Regions from separate parts of the Brevibacterium sp. genome, predicted to be linked through region 1. Evidence: predicted binding sites of a transcription regulator. Region 1 holds the regulator's gene; the other holds the start of a gene.
What was found. Region 1 encodes HrcA, which represses chaperone genes, less so after heat shock. Its sites were predicted from a motif close to TTNGCACTCGNNNNNNNCGAGTGCNAA; they were not measured.
Positions count from the first base shown of each region.

Region 2: groL (chaperonin GroEL) is a predicted target of HrcA. The motif match lies at 5,894-5,920, and genes of this name have one in related genera.

Region 1 is NZ_JBQDYQ010000059.1:6,861-14,763, reverse strand. It holds gene lepA (translation elongation factor 4) at 1-586, shown strand, start outside; gene hemW (radical SAM family heme chaperone HemW) at 587-1,816, shown strand; gene ACTIIH_RS13570 (DUF4870 domain-containing protein) at 1,903-2,676, opposite strand; gene ACTIIH_RS13565 (DUF4870 domain-containing protein) at 2,762-3,454, opposite strand; gene ACTIIH_RS13560 (DUF3097 family protein) at 3,604-4,467, opposite strand; gene hrcA (heat-inducible transcriptional repressor HrcA) at 4,629-5,669, shown strand; gene dnaJ (molecular chaperone DnaJ) at 5,797-6,912, shown strand; gene ACTIIH_RS13545 (16S rRNA (uracil(1498)-N(3))-methyltransferase) at 6,909-7,670, shown strand; gene ACTIIH_RS13540 (PhoH family protein) at 7,771-7,903, shown strand, end outside.
Region 2 is NZ_JBQDYQ010000010.1:15,464-23,366, reverse strand. It holds gene pspAB (PspA-associated protein PspAB) at 1-508, shown strand, start outside; gene ACTIIH_RS04955 (RNA-binding S4 domain-containing protein) at 599-817, opposite strand; gene ACTIIH_RS04950 (hypothetical protein) at 817-1,623, opposite strand; gene ACTIIH_RS04945 (TSUP family transporter) at 1,853-2,602, opposite strand; gene ACTIIH_RS04940 (DUF1707 SHOCT-like domain-containing protein) at 2,679-3,446, shown strand; gene ACTIIH_RS04935 (hypothetical protein) at 3,514-3,891, opposite strand; gene groL (chaperonin GroEL) at 4,094-5,737, opposite strand; gene ACTIIH_RS04925 (cold-shock protein) at 6,301-6,504, opposite strand; gene ACTIIH_RS04920 (LytR C-terminal domain-containing protein) at 6,952-7,515, opposite strand; gene ACTIIH_RS04915 (DUF3263 domain-containing protein) at 7,518-7,784, opposite strand.

The DNA.
Region 1 (7,903 bases):
GAGCGACTACATCGGTGCGGTGATGGAGCTGTGCCAGACCCGTCGGGGCAACCTGCAGGGCATGGACTACCTGTCCTCGGACCGCGTGGAGATCCGCTACCGCCTGCCGCTGGCAGAGATCGTCTTCGACTTCTTCGACCAGCTCAAATCACGGACCAAGGGCTATGCGACGCTCGACTATTCCGATGACGGGGAGGATCCGTCGGATCTCGTCAAGGTCGATATCCTGCTGCACGGCGACCAGGTCGATGCGTTCTCGGCGATCGTCCACCGCGACAATGCCTACTCCTACGGTGTGGCGATGGCAGGCAAGCTGCGCAAGCTCATTCCGCGCCAGCAGTTCGAGGTGCCCATCCAGGCGGCCATCGGCTCTCGCATCATCGCCCGTGAGACCATCCGTGCCATCCGCAAGGACGTGCTGTCGAAGTGCTACGGCGGCGATATCAGCCGTAAGCGCAAGCTGCTCGAGAAGCAGAAGGAGGGCAAGAAGAGGATGAAGGTGGTCGGCACCGTCGAGGTCCCGCAGGAAGCCTTCATCGCGGCCCTGTCCTCCGACGAGCCGGAGACGAAGGACAGCAAGAAGTAAGTGCCCGCACAACCGACCGGTGAGGTCCCTCCGCGCGACGGTTCGCTGCCGACTTCGGCGGGGATCGGGGCCGCTGAGCGAGGGCTGAGCCTCTACATCCACGTCCCGTACTGCCGGGTCCGCTGCGGCTACTGCGACTTCAACACCTACACCGCCGACGACCTCGGCCCGGGCGCGTCCCGTGAGGACTACCGCGGAAACCTCGCCCGTGAGCTCGATCTGTCCGTGTCCACCCTCGCCGAGGCTGGGGCGGGCGACCGTGAGGTCTCGACGATCTTCTTCGGCGGGGGCACCCCGACGCTGCTCGCAGCCGACGTGCTCGCCGGGGTGATGGACGATGTCCGCGCCCGCTTCCGCCTGGCCGAGACCGTCGAAGTCACCACCGAAGCCAACCCCGACACCCTGGATCCTGCCTATATCGCGACTCTCGCCGGAGCCGGTGTCAACCGGATCTCCATGGGTATGCAGTCGGCCGTGCCGCATGTGCTCGCGACCTTGGACCGCACCCATGATCCGGAGAAGATCCCCGAGGTGGCTCGCTGGGTCAAGGACGCCGGACTCGAACTCAGCCTCGACCTCATCTACGGCACCCCGGGGGAGTCGTTCGCCGATTGGCGTCGCTCGCTGGAGGTTGCCCTGTCCAACGAGGTCGATCACATCTCGGCGTATTCCCTCATCGTCGAACCGGGAACGAAGATGGGCGCGATGGTGCGCCGCGGCGAACTGCCGATGCCCGATGAGGACGACTTGGCCGACAAATACGAGATCGCCGACGCCGCGATCTCCGCCGCCGGTCTGCATTGGTACGAGGTGAGCAATTGGTCGACCGGTCCCGATACGCGCTGTGAACACAATCTGGCCTATTGGCGCAATGCCGACTGGTGGGGCTTCGGGCCGGGCGCCCACTCCCATGTCGGGGGTGTGAGGTTCTGGAACGCCAAACATCCGCGTGCCTGGGCCGACCGGCTCGTGGCGGGGCAGTCCCCGTCGATCGGTCGGGAGGTCCTCGATGATCGGACCCGGGAGATCGAGCGGATCATGCTCGCCGCTCGGATCGACCGTGAGCTGCGCCTGGACTCTCTGGCTCCGGGCAGCCAGCAGGCGATCAGAACCTTCGTCGGACAGGGTCTGCTCGACGCGGATGGCGCCGCGGCCGGCTGGTTCCAGCCGACTCTGCAGGGACGTCTCATGGCCGACTATATGGTGCGCATCCTCACCGAATACGTGTGAACGAGTCTCGCCCCGCCATCCGGATCGGGCGGCGGGGCGAGCTGCTCAGCGAATCTGCGCCGGTGGGACTCTCGGGCTGCGTCAGCTCACTTGATCCAGTTCGGAGTCATCGGGATTCGGTAGCCCTCACCGCGGTTGGCTGCCATTCCGGCGATGATCTCGATGACGATCATGTAGATCGAGAGCACCGGCAGGAGCAGCAGGATGAGGAAGCCGATGCCGACGATCGTGAGGATTCCGCCGATCAGTCCGATGCCGAATCCGGCGATGACACCGATGATCAGCAGGTTGAGCGACTGTGCGCCATGATGACGCAGGAACGGCGACTTGTCCTTGTTGATGATGAAGAGGATGAGGGTGACGATCCAGCCGACGCCGACGACGTAGGTGGCGGCGTGTGCGAGGTGTGACCACAGTGCGGTGGTGCGTTCGCTCTGGTCGGCGTTCCAGAATCCGAGTGAGTTCGGACCGTAGGCGGCATCCGGAAGTTCTGCTCCCATGGGAACACCGGCGGCAGCCGACTGCGCCGAGGATGCTCCCTGGAATCCGTATCCCGCCTGCGGCTGTCCCTGGGGAGCGCCGAAAGGCTGCTGGGAGCCGTAGCCGGGCTGCGAGCCGTAGGCCGGATTCTGCTGCGGGGAGCCGTGCCCGGCGTGGGGCTGCTGAGAGCCGAAGCCGGGCTGAGATCCCTGCTGAGGGTTCTGCGGCTGCGAGCCGTACTGGGTCTGACCATTCTGCTGCGGCTGCGAACCCTGCTGCGGCTGCTGCGCTTGCGGCTGCTGTGAGCCCGACTGCGGGGAATAGTTCGGGGGCATCGGCTGTGACTGTCCGTTGTTCGGCTGCTGCGGGTTGTCCGACATGAGAGTCCCTTCAGAGTGTGCGATCACTCCACATTAACCCAGGGAGTGCGGGCTGTCCCAGAGTGCGCGGGGTGACGGGGGATGGTCACTTCACGAAGTTGATGGTGAGCGGAAACCTATACCCCTCGCCCCTGTTCGCTGCGACGGCGGCAATGATGTAGAGGACGCAGTAGACGAGTGGGACGATGACCGCGGCGTACATGATGATGATGCCGATCCCGAAGGTCACCAATGCGAGGATGAAACCGAGGATGCCGAAGACGAAGAGGGCTGCGAAGGTGACGATCGTGTTCGTGATCATCGCGTTGAGTCCCTGACGCGAATGCTCGCGGACGAACGGCGACTCGTCCTTCTTCACGAGGAACATGATGAGCGGCATGAACCCGAACAGAAGCGCGCCGAGGTGGGTCCACAGAGCCGTGGTCCGGTCGGGTTCGGGGGCCATCCAGAACTGTTCGGAGCCGGGTCCGTACGCCTGCTCGGGCAGGGAGCGGGAGTCGAACATCGCCGGGTTGTGCATCTGCGGCATGCCGTAACCCGGCTGCGCGCCAAATCCAGTCTGCCCACCGTACCCCGGCTGACCACCGTACCCCGGCTGACCGCCGTAACCAGGCTGCGCGCCGAACGACTGTTGTGAGCCGTAGCCCGTCTGACCACTGTGCGTCTGCGGCCGAGAATACTGCTGGCCCTGCGGCGCGTAGGGCTGCTGCGGGCCCGACGCCTGAGAGTAGTTCGGCGGCATCGGTCGGCTGCCCGGCTGCTCGGGGTGGTGCGACATGGGGATCCTTTCGAAGAACGCTTGCCCTCCAGACTAGCCGAGCCCCGCGTCCCGAGGATGTCGGGAAAGCCTCACTCCTGTGACAGTTTCGGCACACGCCGACAGCTCGCCGTGACCACCACGGGCCACCGACGCACCACCGAAGTCAATCAGCCGACGGTGACGAAGTCGATGAGCTCCTCGACCCGACCCGACAGCGTCGGTTCGACATCGGCGATCGTGCTCACCTTCCCGAGGATGCGCACCCACCCGCGAGCGACATCTCGATGGTCGGCGTGCGGCCATCCGATGCGCCGGAGGATTCCCGTCTTCCAGTCCTCACCGCGGGGGACGACCGGCCATTGCCGGATGCCGACGACATGGGGCTTCACCGCCTGCCAGATATCGACGTAGGGGTGGCCGATGATGTGGACGACGTCGCGGTAGCGCGGATCGGCACGGACCGCCTCGGCGATCTTCGATTCCTTCGTCCCGGTCACCAGGTGATCGGCGAGGACACCGACCCGATGGTCCCGATCCGGACCGAAGGCTGCGAGCTTGTCGGCGACGTCGTCGAGACCGCCCAGGGGTTCGACGACGACGCCTTCGATGCGCAGATCATCGCCCCAGATCTTCTCGACGAGTTCGGCATCGTGCTTGCCCTCCACCCAGATCCGCGACCCGCGGGCCACTCGAGCCTTCGCACCGACCACGGCGCGAGACCCGGAAGCCGTCCGCCCGGGCTGCTGCGCCTTCTTCTTCGGCAGCTGCACATCGACGGGCTGTCCTTCGAGGAGGAAACCCGGTCCCAGCGGAAAGGCACGGACCTTGCCGACGCGGTCCTCGAGCTTGACGACGACACCGGCCGTGGTCTTCTCCGCGCCGACGACAGCACCGACATAGCCGCTCATCGCATCCTCGAGAACCATGCCCAGGCCGAGCTCGACCTGACGGGACTTCTGCGGACGGTGCGACGACGGCGAGGAACCGGAGAGCACATCGGGGCCATAGCGATCAAAAGCATTCACGGGCACCCACCATAATCAAGGACGGTCCCGCAGGCGCGCAGACCCGCAGGTCACCCCCAGAAATGAATTCCGGGGACGAGAAGCGTAGAATTGGCACTCAGGCTCAAGGAGTGCCAAGTATCGGCACGGGACCGTGATCGGCTGAAGAGACGGAGAGGAGAACCGCGATGAACGACAGCAGACGTGCACAGGTGCTGCGCGCCATCGTCGAGGACTTCGTCGCCACCAACGAACCCGTGGGATCGAATGCGATCGTCCAGCGCCACACCCTCGGCGTCTCCCCGGCCACGATCCGCAACGATATGGCCCAGCTCGAGCACGAAGGCTATATCGCCCAACCCCACACCTCGGCCGGTCGGATCCCCACCGACCTCGGCTACCGGATGTTCGTCGACCGCATCGACGAGTTCAAACCGCTGACCACCGCCGAGCGCCGCGCGATCTTCCAGCTCATCGACGGCGATGTCGACCTCGACGAGATGCTCGACCGCACCGTCCGCGTGCTCTCCGGCCTCACCCGCCAGGTGGCGCTCATCCAATACCCGACGGTGTCGCGGGCGCGCATCAAACACGTCGAGATCGTCGGCCTCGGCCCCGGCCGGATCCTCGTCGTCCTCATCACCGACGCCGGTCAGGTCGAGCAGAAGTCCGTGATCACCCCGACCCCGCTCGACGAGGATGCCGTCCGCGGGCTGCGCGACCAGATCAATGCCGATTTCGCCGGACGCACGCTCGCGCAGGTCTTCGGTTCGTCCCCCACCGCCGAGGCGGTCGCCGCCGAATCGAGCGAGTCGGCGGGACGTGACGAGTCCGGACTCACACAGGTCAGGGCCGCCGTCGTCGACCTCGTCGCCGCGACCCGCGAAGAGCGCATCATCATGGCCGGGACTGCGAACCTCGCCCGTTCCGGCAGCGAATTCGGAGAGAAGATGGCCCCGATCCTCGAAGCCTTCGAGGAGCAGGTGGTCCTGCTCCGGCTGCTCACCTCGATGGCAGAGGACCATGGGGGGATCAGCGTGCGCATCGGGCGTGAGAATACTCACGAATCGTTCAGTTCGACTTCCGTCGTCGCCGCCGAATATGGTCATGACGCGGGTTCGTCGGCCAGACTGGCGGTGCTCGGCCCGACCCGGATGGACTATCCGACGACGATCTCGGCAGTCCGTGCCGTCGCGAAGTACGTGTCCTCGATCCTCGACCGAGGGTAGGGCCGGTGCAGTGACGACGACCAGGGGTGCCCGCAGTCGGGCAGCACGCAACCGGTGAGTACCGCGCAGGAGCGCAGCCACCACCACGAACAGAGAAGACCACTACGTCAGGGAGAGAGAAGTTTCTGTGGCCGATCACTATGAAACACTCGGAGTGTCCAAAGACGCTTCCGCGGCTGAGATCAAGTCGTCGTACCGGAAGCTGGCACGCAAGTACCACCCGGACGTCAATCCCGGTCACGAAGACGAATTCAAAGCCATCTCACTGGCCTACGACGTGCTCTCGGATCCGGAGAAGCGCCGCAACTACGATATGGGCGGCGGCGAGAACGGTCAGGGCTTCCCCGCCGGCGGCGGCTTCGGCGGATTCGGCGACATCTTCGAGACCTTCTTCGGCGGTGGCGGCGGACAGGCCGGAGGCCCCATCCCGCGCACACAGCGCGGCAAGGACGCCCTCGTCGGCGTCAACATCGACTTGAAGACCGCGGCCTTCGGCGGCACCGTCGATCTCGACGTGACCACTGCGGTCGTCTGCGACACCTGTTCGGGTGCCGGCACGCAGGAGGGCACGAAGATCGAGACCTGCTCGCTGTGCCACGGCGCCGGCAGCGTCCAGCGCATGACGCGGACCCTGCTGGGCCAGATGGTCACGAACCAGACCTGCAACTCCTGCCACGGCTTCGGCACCGTCATCCCCAACCCCTGCCTCAACTGCCAGGGCGACGGACGCGTGCGCAAGCAGCGGACCATGAAGATCCGCATCCCCGCCGGAGTCTCCGACGGCACCCGCATCCAGCTGTCCAGCCAGGGAGAGGTCGGTCCCGGCGGCGGACCCGCCGGTGATCTCTTCGTCGAGGTCATGGTCACCCGCCACGAGGTCTTCCAGCGCGACGGCGACAACCTCCGGGCCGCCGTCTCGGTGCCGATGACCGCAGCGACCCTGGGAGCGACCATCCCGTTCGAGACCTTCGACGGCACCCAGGACCTCACCATCGCCGCCGGCACCCAGTCCGGCACCGTCGTCAAACTCCCCGGACTCGGCGCCTCCCGCCTGCGCTCGGAGACTCGCGGCGACCTGCTCATCACCGTCGACGTCCTCACCCCGGACACCCTCGACGACGAACAGCGCGAACTGCTCGAGAAGCTCGCCGAACTGCGCGGAGAGGAAGCACCGCGGGCCCAGATCTCGACGGAGAACCGCGGAATGTTCTCCCGCATGCGTGAGAGGTTCGCCGGTCGGTGAGTCTTCCCGTATTCCGCTCCGCCACCGCCGCCGAGGCGGTCGTCGGGTCCGCTCTCACCCTCGGTGAGGACGTGGCCGGGCACGCGGTGCGGGTGCGTCGGATCGGTCCCGGCGAGGACATCGACATCGTCGACGGGGACGGCACACGGGTGCGCGGAACCGTCACGGCCGCCTCGACGAGCGAGCTGACGATCGACGTCACCGCGGTGACGCACGAGGACAGCACCGGCCCACGCCTCGTGCTCGTCCAGGCCCTGGCCAAGGGCGACCGAGACCTGCAGGCGATCGAAACGGCCACGGAGATCGGCGTCGACGACGTCATTCCCTGGGCCGCCGAACGTTCGATCGCCGACTGGCCGGCGAAGAAGCGGGAGAAGATGGCCGCGAAATGGGAGAACCTGCTGAATGCGGCCTCCCTGCAGGCCAGACGCTCCCGGTTTCCGGTGCTGCGCGAACTCGTCCGCGGGGCCTCCCTGGCCACAGCCTTCGACGAGTCCGATGCGGTCTTCGTCCTCCACGAGACCGCTCAGCGCAGACTCTCCGCAGCGCTGGCCGATCTGATCGCGGAGGGCAATTCGCCGCTGCCGGAGCGCATCGTCTTCGTCGTCGGGCCCGAAGGCGGCATCAGCGACGGCGAACTCGCAGCCTTGACCGGCCGTGGAGCGAGACCGGTGCTGCTGGGACCGACGATCCTGCGTTCGTCATCGGCAGGACCCGCCGGTCTCGTCCTGGCCCAGAATTCATTGGGCCGTTGGTGAGACACCGGACTAGGATGGAAGCACACTCTGGCGCCGCCGGTGACGGTGCGCCCACTTGCAAAGGAACATTCTGGACATCACTCCACCGAACCCGAACGCCATGAACCCCACCGACTCGGACGCCGCCGCACCCGGCGACGGTGCCGCGGGCAATGATGCCGTGACGGACACACGCGACGCCGAACGCGACACCGTGCGGCTGGTCATCCCGGACTCCATCGACCTCGTCGCCT
Region 2 (7,903 bases), on a different contig from region 1:
GCAGGCGGCGACCGGCTTCACTCCCACGGGCGTCGGAGCCGTCGCGTTCCGCCAGGTCGAGGGTGCCGCGTTCCAGTCCGCCGAGTCCGAAAGCGTCGCCCTCATCGGTTCCGACCCAGCTGCCTCGGTGCGGCAGGAGAACGACGGCTTCGGGTTCACCTGGCAGGTCGTGGCCGATGGGAACGCCGAGGTCGTCAACCTCGTCACGAACATCCACGCCGTGAACTCGGCGCTGGTCAATCAGGGTTTCGACACGATGCTGCTGTGCACGACCGTGTACTTCGTCCATCCCGACGGGCGTCGGATGGCGTTGGTCTATCAGTACAAGCGCGGAACCTTCTACCCGTTCGTGCAGTCAGGACCGAAGCAGCGGGACAACCCCCTGGAGATCCAGGTCAAGGGCGTTCTCTCCGGCGAGCTGCCGTTCGAGGAGGACACGTCGAACTGGTCGGCGCTGTGGGACGCCCCGGGCATGAACGACACCCCGGGTGCTCCCGAGCTGCAGTAGGCATGTCAGTCGGGGCGGCAGAAATGTCAGTCCGGACAGACGAGTGGAGGGCGTCCCCGCGGGGACGCCCTCCACTCGTATCTGAGACTGTCAGCCTTCTTCGGCGGCCACCTCGATGACTTCGCCGAGGGCTTCGATGCGGTCGCCGGGACGGATCGTGGCACCACGGCGAGTCTCGACCTCGCCGTTGACGCTGACCTCGCCGTCGGCGATCAAGTCCTTGGCCATGGCGCCGTGTTCGGCGATTCCGTGGAGTTTGAGCAGCTGGCCGAGTCTGATCGACTCGCCGCGGATCTCGATCGTGTCCATCAGAACAGGTCTCCGAATCCGTCGAACAGGCCGCCGCCGTCGCCGCCGTCACCTCCGAAGAAGCCACCGCCGTCGCCGCCGATGTCTCCACCGGCGTCGCCCATATCGCCTCCGTAGGCACCGTCCCAGCCGCCGCCCATTCCGCCGAACATCATGGCACCCATGAGGACGCCGGGCAGCAGGCCCGAACCGGCGTAGGAGTTGAAGTAGCCGCGGTTGTATTCGGCGTAGGCCGGTCCGGCCTCCCAGTAGGCGCGACGGGTGTGTCCGTCTCCGGTCACGACCTTGCGCACCAGCGGATCTGCACCGACAGCGACTCGTTCGGCATCGGCGGCGCACACGGGTACCGGGCGCAGCTGACCGCCGGCCGGAGCCCAGTCGATGTCTTCGACCGAGGGTCCGTGCTGGGGGTTGAAGAAGCAGGGCGGACGACGCACCGGCAGGGGTTTGCCTTCGAACCGGGCGCGAACGCACTTGGCGGCGTAACGGCCGTCTTCGAGCGCCTCAGTGACGTGGCGGATGTCAGCGGGTTCGGCGACCTTCTCGAGCGTCTCCTTGGCGATGTCGTACGAGTCGAGCGCCTGCTTGTAGTCCTGCGCTCCGCCCGTGTCGAGGTCGACTCCCGCGGTGATGACGTCGAGTTCGGCGACTTCTTCGCCGAATGAGGTGACGTCCTCTTCAGCGGTCTTCTTCACCTGCTGAAGTTCGGCGGCGTGCAATTCCTGCTGCCGCTTCTTCTCCTTGCGGTGGCCGATGAAGAAGACGGCCCCGAGAACTACGAGCAGCAACAGAAATACTTCAGTCACGATCCATGCCTCCCAGGCTAGCTTTGTCCTCGAACAGTATGCCCGATGAAGCTGACAGGCGTCTGAGCCTGTGCCCCACATCTGCTCAGTTCCAGGCGATCGGCGACGCAGTCGCAGGCCATCGACGACAGCTCAATCCCAGGCCATCGACGACGGCGCAGTCGCAGGCGCTCAGCATCCGGTGCGCGCCTGTCATGCGACACCGTCGCTCGGCCCGTGCAAGACCGCGTCAGACCAATGCCAGGAAGCCCTTGACCAAGGCCGCGATTCCGCCGCCGAAGGCGAGGACGAGCATCCCGATCCGCGCGATGCCCACGTCGATGTGACGGGCCAGCCGATCACCGCCGACAAGGCCTGCCACGAGGACGAGACCGAGCCCGATCCAGACTCCGAACTCCAGATCCGGCCAGGCCCCTCCGTGGACGATCACCTTCATCACCACCGCCGAGGCGGTACCGACGACGAGGAAGGGCTGCAGAGTGGCCGCGAACGACCGCTGCTCCCAATTCGTCAGCACAGCGTAGGCGCTCACCGCCGGTCCCCCGGCGCCGGCTGCCGCCGACATCGCCCCGGAGAAGAGCCCGGCCGTCATCCGTGTGCCGAGGTTCGCAGGGATTGATCGGCCCAGCCTTCCCAAGGTCAGCGAGCTGATCAGGGAGGCGATGATGAGTGCGCCGATGAGGATCTGCAGCGGTGGGGTGGGCATCGATGACGAGAGAAGCGCGCCGGGGACGGTGCCGACCACCGCGCCCAAGGCAAGATGTCGGAACGGCGGCCATTCCACCTCGGCGAAGGTGCGGACGAAGACGGAGAATGAGGCGACGATTCCGCAGATGTTGACGAGGATGACGCCGCTGAACGGATCGAGGAGGAGGACGAGAAATGGACCGCTGACCAGTCCGAAGCCCATCCCGGTGACGCGCTGGGACAATGCGCCGAGGAACACGGCGAAGAGGATGAGCACGACGACGGGTTCCACACGGTCGAGTCTAGTCCAGCCCGATTCCCGGCTGATCCTCAGGCTCACTGCTGACCGCGGGGTTAGAGTATTCACCATGAACGCCAGTCCCCTCTGGTCGAGATTCAGCGCAGATCCGAGATCGTATGGGCAGGTCCTGGCCTCGGATGCCGATCGCGCGGTCGTCAGTGATGTCCTCTCTGAAGGCTATGCTCTCGGTCAGCTCGACGTGGACGAATTCGATGAACGCACCGAGGCGGCTGCGAAGATCAAGACGCTCGGTGAAGTCCCAGCGCTGATCGAGGATCTCGTCCTCGCCGATCCCACCGACGTCGAACCGGGCCGTCTCGATGATGCGGGGCGCGCGCAGGCACTGGCGCGGCTCGCGGAAGATCGGGTGCCGATCACGCCGGAGCAGATCGATGCCGCGGCACAGAAGTACTACCGAGATCGGGTGCGCCAGTCACTGCTCGGAGCCGTCGCAGGTCCGGTCGGAATCGTGCTGGCGATCTGGGCGTTCACGTCGATCGCTTCTGGTGGGTTCATCTTCTTCTGGCCGATCTTCGTCATCGTGCCCATGCTGTTCGGCGGGTTGGGCCACATCGCGCACAAGGACGAGATCATCCGCAACCGGAAGAAGGAACTCACCCGTCGAGCCCGGGCGCACCTCGGCGACGCCGAGGCCCAACGACAGCTCGACCAGGGCGAACCTCCCGAGCGAGATTATGAAGCCGATTTCGGTACGGGCCTGCAGCCGCCGCATCCGTCTCATCCGCCGTACTCTCCCGGGCAGATCCCCCGCCGCGATGAGAGGGACCGGGGCCGGGGGCAGCGCCGTCATCGCCGCGACAACCCCTGGGACTGAGCGCTGACGACTGCAGGTCGGGTCCCTTCTGAATTGGCTCAGGCTGGACGGGCCCTGATCTTCCGGCTCAGGCCTGGAAGATCCTCATCTGGCCGAACACCTGCGCCTTGTGCGTGGTGAACCACATGGTGTGCGAGAAGTGCCGCAGGTCGTCGCCGTCGGCCCGCCAGTATCCCCACGCCGCTGCGGCCTTGCCGTGGGTGATCGCCGCCTCGAGGTGGCCGACCTCGGGCGAATGAGCGGACAGTTTCAGCAGGGTCTCGACGACGGCTCCCCGGCCGGTGTGGGTCTCGACGCCGGAGGGGTGGACGATCTGGAGGACGCAGTCGTCGGCTATTTCCTCGGTCAGCGCGTCTCGGTCGCCGTTGAAGAGATTTTCTTCAAACGTTGCGACGAAGACGTTCTTCGGACTGTTTCCGCAGGCATCGGTGCCGGTGAAGGTCATACCGCCAGCGTATGCGGGCGGAGGATTCAGAACAACGGGTCGGTGGGTATCCTCGGCGATGATGGTCGCCGACTCACGACGAGCGGTCGCGTCCGCGTGAACGATCTGACCGTCGGGCCGGGACCCGGGAGTCCGCGTACGAAAATGGCCGTGCCGGCACCCCTGTGGGCACCGGCACGGCCGATCGAACGAGCGGTGGCTATCAGAAGCCCATGCCGCCCATTCCACCCATGCCGTCCATGCCGGCAGCTGCGTCTGCACCTGCGGCGGCCTTTTCGGGCTTGTCGGCGACGACCGACTCGGTGGTGAGGAACAGACCGGCGATCGAGGCGGCGTTCTGCAGGGCAGAGCGGGTCACCTTGACCGGGTCGTTGATGCCGGCAGCCAGCAGATCCTCGTACTCACCGGTTGCGGCGTTGAGACCGAATCCGGCTTCGAGGTTCGCGACCTTGTCGGCAACCACACCGGCTTCGAGGCCGGCGTTCGTGGCGATCTGCTTCAGCGGCGCTTCGATGGCAACCTTGACGATGTTGGCACCGGTGGCCTCGTCTCCGGAGAGTGCGAGGTCCGCGAAAGCGGCCTTGCCCGCCTGAATGAGCGAGACGCCGCCACCGGCGACGATTCCCTCTTCCACAGCAGCCTTGGCGTTGCGCACGGCATCTTCGATGCGGTGCTTGGTTTCCTTGAGCTCAACCTCGGTCGCAGCTCCGGCCTTGATGACTGCAACGCCGCCGGCCAGCTTGGCCAGGCGTTCCTGCAGCTTCTCGCGGTCGTAGTCGGAGTCCGAGTTCTCGATCTCGGCGCGGATCTGAGCGACCCGTCCGGCGATCTCCTCGGCGTCTCCTGCACCCTCGACGATGGTGGTCTCGTCCTTCGTGATGACGACCTTGCGGGCGGTGCCCAGCAGGTCGGTGGTCACGCTGTCGAGCTTCAGCCCGACTTCCTCGGACACGACCTGGCCACCGGTGAGGATGGCGATGTCGGCGAGCTGAGCCTTGCGACGGTCACCGAAGCCCGGAGCCTTGACGGCCACGGACTTGAAGGTGCCCTTGAGCTTGTTCAGCACCAGGACGGCCAGGGCTTCGCCCTCAACGTCTTCGGCGATGATGAACAGCGGCTTGTTGGACTGCTGAACCTTCTCGAGGACGGGCAGCAGGTCCTTCACGTTCGAGATCTTGGAGTTGACGATGAGGATGTAGGGATCCTCAAGGACAGCTTCCTGGCGATCGGTGTCGGTGACGAAGTAACCGGAGATGTAGCCCTTGTCGAAGCGCATACCCTCGGTCAGTTCGAGTTCGAGTCCGAAGGTGTTGGACTCCTCGACGGTGACGACGCCTTCCTTGCCGACCTTGTCGATGGCCTCGGCGATCAGTTCACCGATTGCGGGATCTCCGGCGGAGATGCCTGCGGTGGCGGCGATCTGTTCCTTGGTCTCGATGTCGATGGCGTTGTTCAGCAGGACATTCGTGACGGCCTCAACGGCCTTCTCGATGCCGCGCTTGAGGCTGAGCGGATCAGCACCGGCTGCCACGTTGCGCAGGCCTTCGCGGACGAGAGCCTGTGCGAGCACGGTAGCGGTGGTGGTTCCGTCGCCTGCGACGTCGTCGGTCTTCTTGGCGACTTCCTTGACGAGCTCAGCGCCGATCTTCTCGTAGGGGTCCTCGAGTTCGATCTCCTTGGCAATGGAGACGCCATCGTTGGTGATGGTCGGTGCGCCCCACTGCTTTTCGAGCACGACGTTGCGACCGCGGGGTCCAAGGGTCACCTTGACCGCGTCCGCAAGCTGGTTGAGGCCAGCTTCGAGTCCTCGACGAGCTTCTTCGTCGAATGCAATCATCTTTGCCATAGCGGCTTAGATCCTCCCTGATGGAGTGGAGTGGGAATCCAGAGCAGTCATCAACGCCCGCGACGGCAGAGAGTGCGTCCGCATGTTCCATTCCACATATGGACCACGCTCTCGAGACGACTGGTGGGAACCCATCGGTTTTCACCAGTACTAGATTTAGCACTCTCCCCATGCGAGTGCAAATATTCATTGCCCGCCAAGACGGGCCATGACGGGCGCGGGAAGGTGCGAGCCACGAGTTCTGGGCGCAGGAGGAAGGTACAGAGGTCATTTCGGCTCAGCGCGAAACGTTTGGCGCGAGTCCGATTGCCCACGATTTCGAACAGCCCAGTTTAGGGCGAGTAGCCCTGTTTTCAACATGGGCTGCTCAACTCACACTGGGCTGAATCGAAGTCCATGCGCACGGGTGCACCCGACGCGGCCCCCGGGCCCCGCAGGCACTGAAAAGCGCCGAGCAGTTGCCTGCTCGGCGCTTCCCCCGTGCGGTTGGTGCCGGTTGGCCCGAAAGCCGTTCCGACCACCCGCCGCAGCGGATCAGAAAACTGTGCTGACAGCAGCCAGTCTCAGAGGAGGGTGACGGACTCCGCCTGAGGACCCTTTTGTCCTTCTCCTACTTCGAACTGAACCTGCTGGCCCTCTTCGAGAGAGCGGTAGCCGTCCATCTGGATTGCGCTCCAGTGAACGAACACGTCCTGGTTGTCGCCTTCGAGGGTGATGAAACCATAGCCCTTTTCAGCGTTGAACCACTTGACGGTACCTTGTGCCATTACTTCTCCATACAGTGCAGTGCCATTGAAATCCCGCATCGCAACCGCGATCAGATGACCTCACCTGAGATACGGAAGCTAGTAAAACTCAACTGACCCCGCGACTTCCCTCATTGACCTCTAGAGAATTATCTCGGTGAAGCACGAATAGAACACAAGGTGCTGTGCTTGCCTAGCTGTTGCAACTCTACAGCAGGCGCGCATCCCGCCCAGAGCGGTTCAGCACTGTTATAGATTCGTTATCTAAGGGTTTCTGCCCTGTTCACAGTGGGGATCGCTAAGAACGGAAACAGACCGTTCGGTCAGGAATTCGCCGAGGCGACCGACCGTCGCATAACCCGACCGCAACCGAGGAGTCCCCGTCTCATACCCCCATCGCGGTGGCGGCCGAGGCCGAACCGATACAGCCGACGCAGCCTCATTGCCGCGCGACCGAATCGCGTCGGGTCACTCCGAGTCCCCGCTTTCGCTGGGCTCGGGTCCGCGATCGGCGATGTCCGAACAGATGACGACGGTGATATCGGCTTCGAAGTCGGACGAGGCCTCCGTTGCCGAGACTCCCAGCGACTCGGCGACGAGCTTGGCCTGCGAGGCGTTCTCTTCGCCGTTGTAGTACACGGTCGAATCCGTGAGATTCGTCGAGTAGTTGCCGACCTCGCCGAGCTTCCAGCCCTTCTCTTCGACCGCCTCGGAGAACTTCTTCGCAGCGCCGGAGACGCCGGAGCCGTTGAGGACGTCGACGGTGATCGAGTCGTCTGCGACGCTGACTTCGCTCTCGGTCGGCGAGGGTTCGGCCGATGTTGATTCGGAAGCCGGAGGATCGGCGATCTTCGATTCGGGGTTGCCCATCGAGGAGAAGATGATGTTGATGGCGGCCACGACCAGCAGGACCGCGACCAGGGCGAGGATGATGACCAGCGAGATGGCACCGATGTTCGACGACGCCGCGGATTGCTGTCGATGGGCACCGTTGCGCCGGCCGGGCTCGATCTCGTCGAATTCGTCGGTCATGTCTACCTCGAGACGCGGGCTTGGGCGCGTTCGCTCTGCCGCGTGCTGCGGATTCGGCGAAGGCGCTTGACCAGCATGGGGTCGCTGGCCAGAGCTGCAGGGTTGTCGAGAAGCGAGTTCAGTATCTGGAAGTAGCTGGTGGCGGACATGTCGAAGCGCTCACGGATCGCGTGATCCTTGGCGCCACCGTATTTCCACCACCGCCGCTCGAACTCCAAAACGGCCACCTCGAGCTCGCTCAGTTCTGAGGTGTCGTCATTCGGCGGCATAGAGGTTGTGCTCCTTCGAGAGATGTCTGTGCTTCTATATTATCGCCCGATCGACGGTACCGAAATTTCCGGCGCGCCGCCGCGGATGTGAGGTCGGTCCCCGAACGGACCACGTCAGC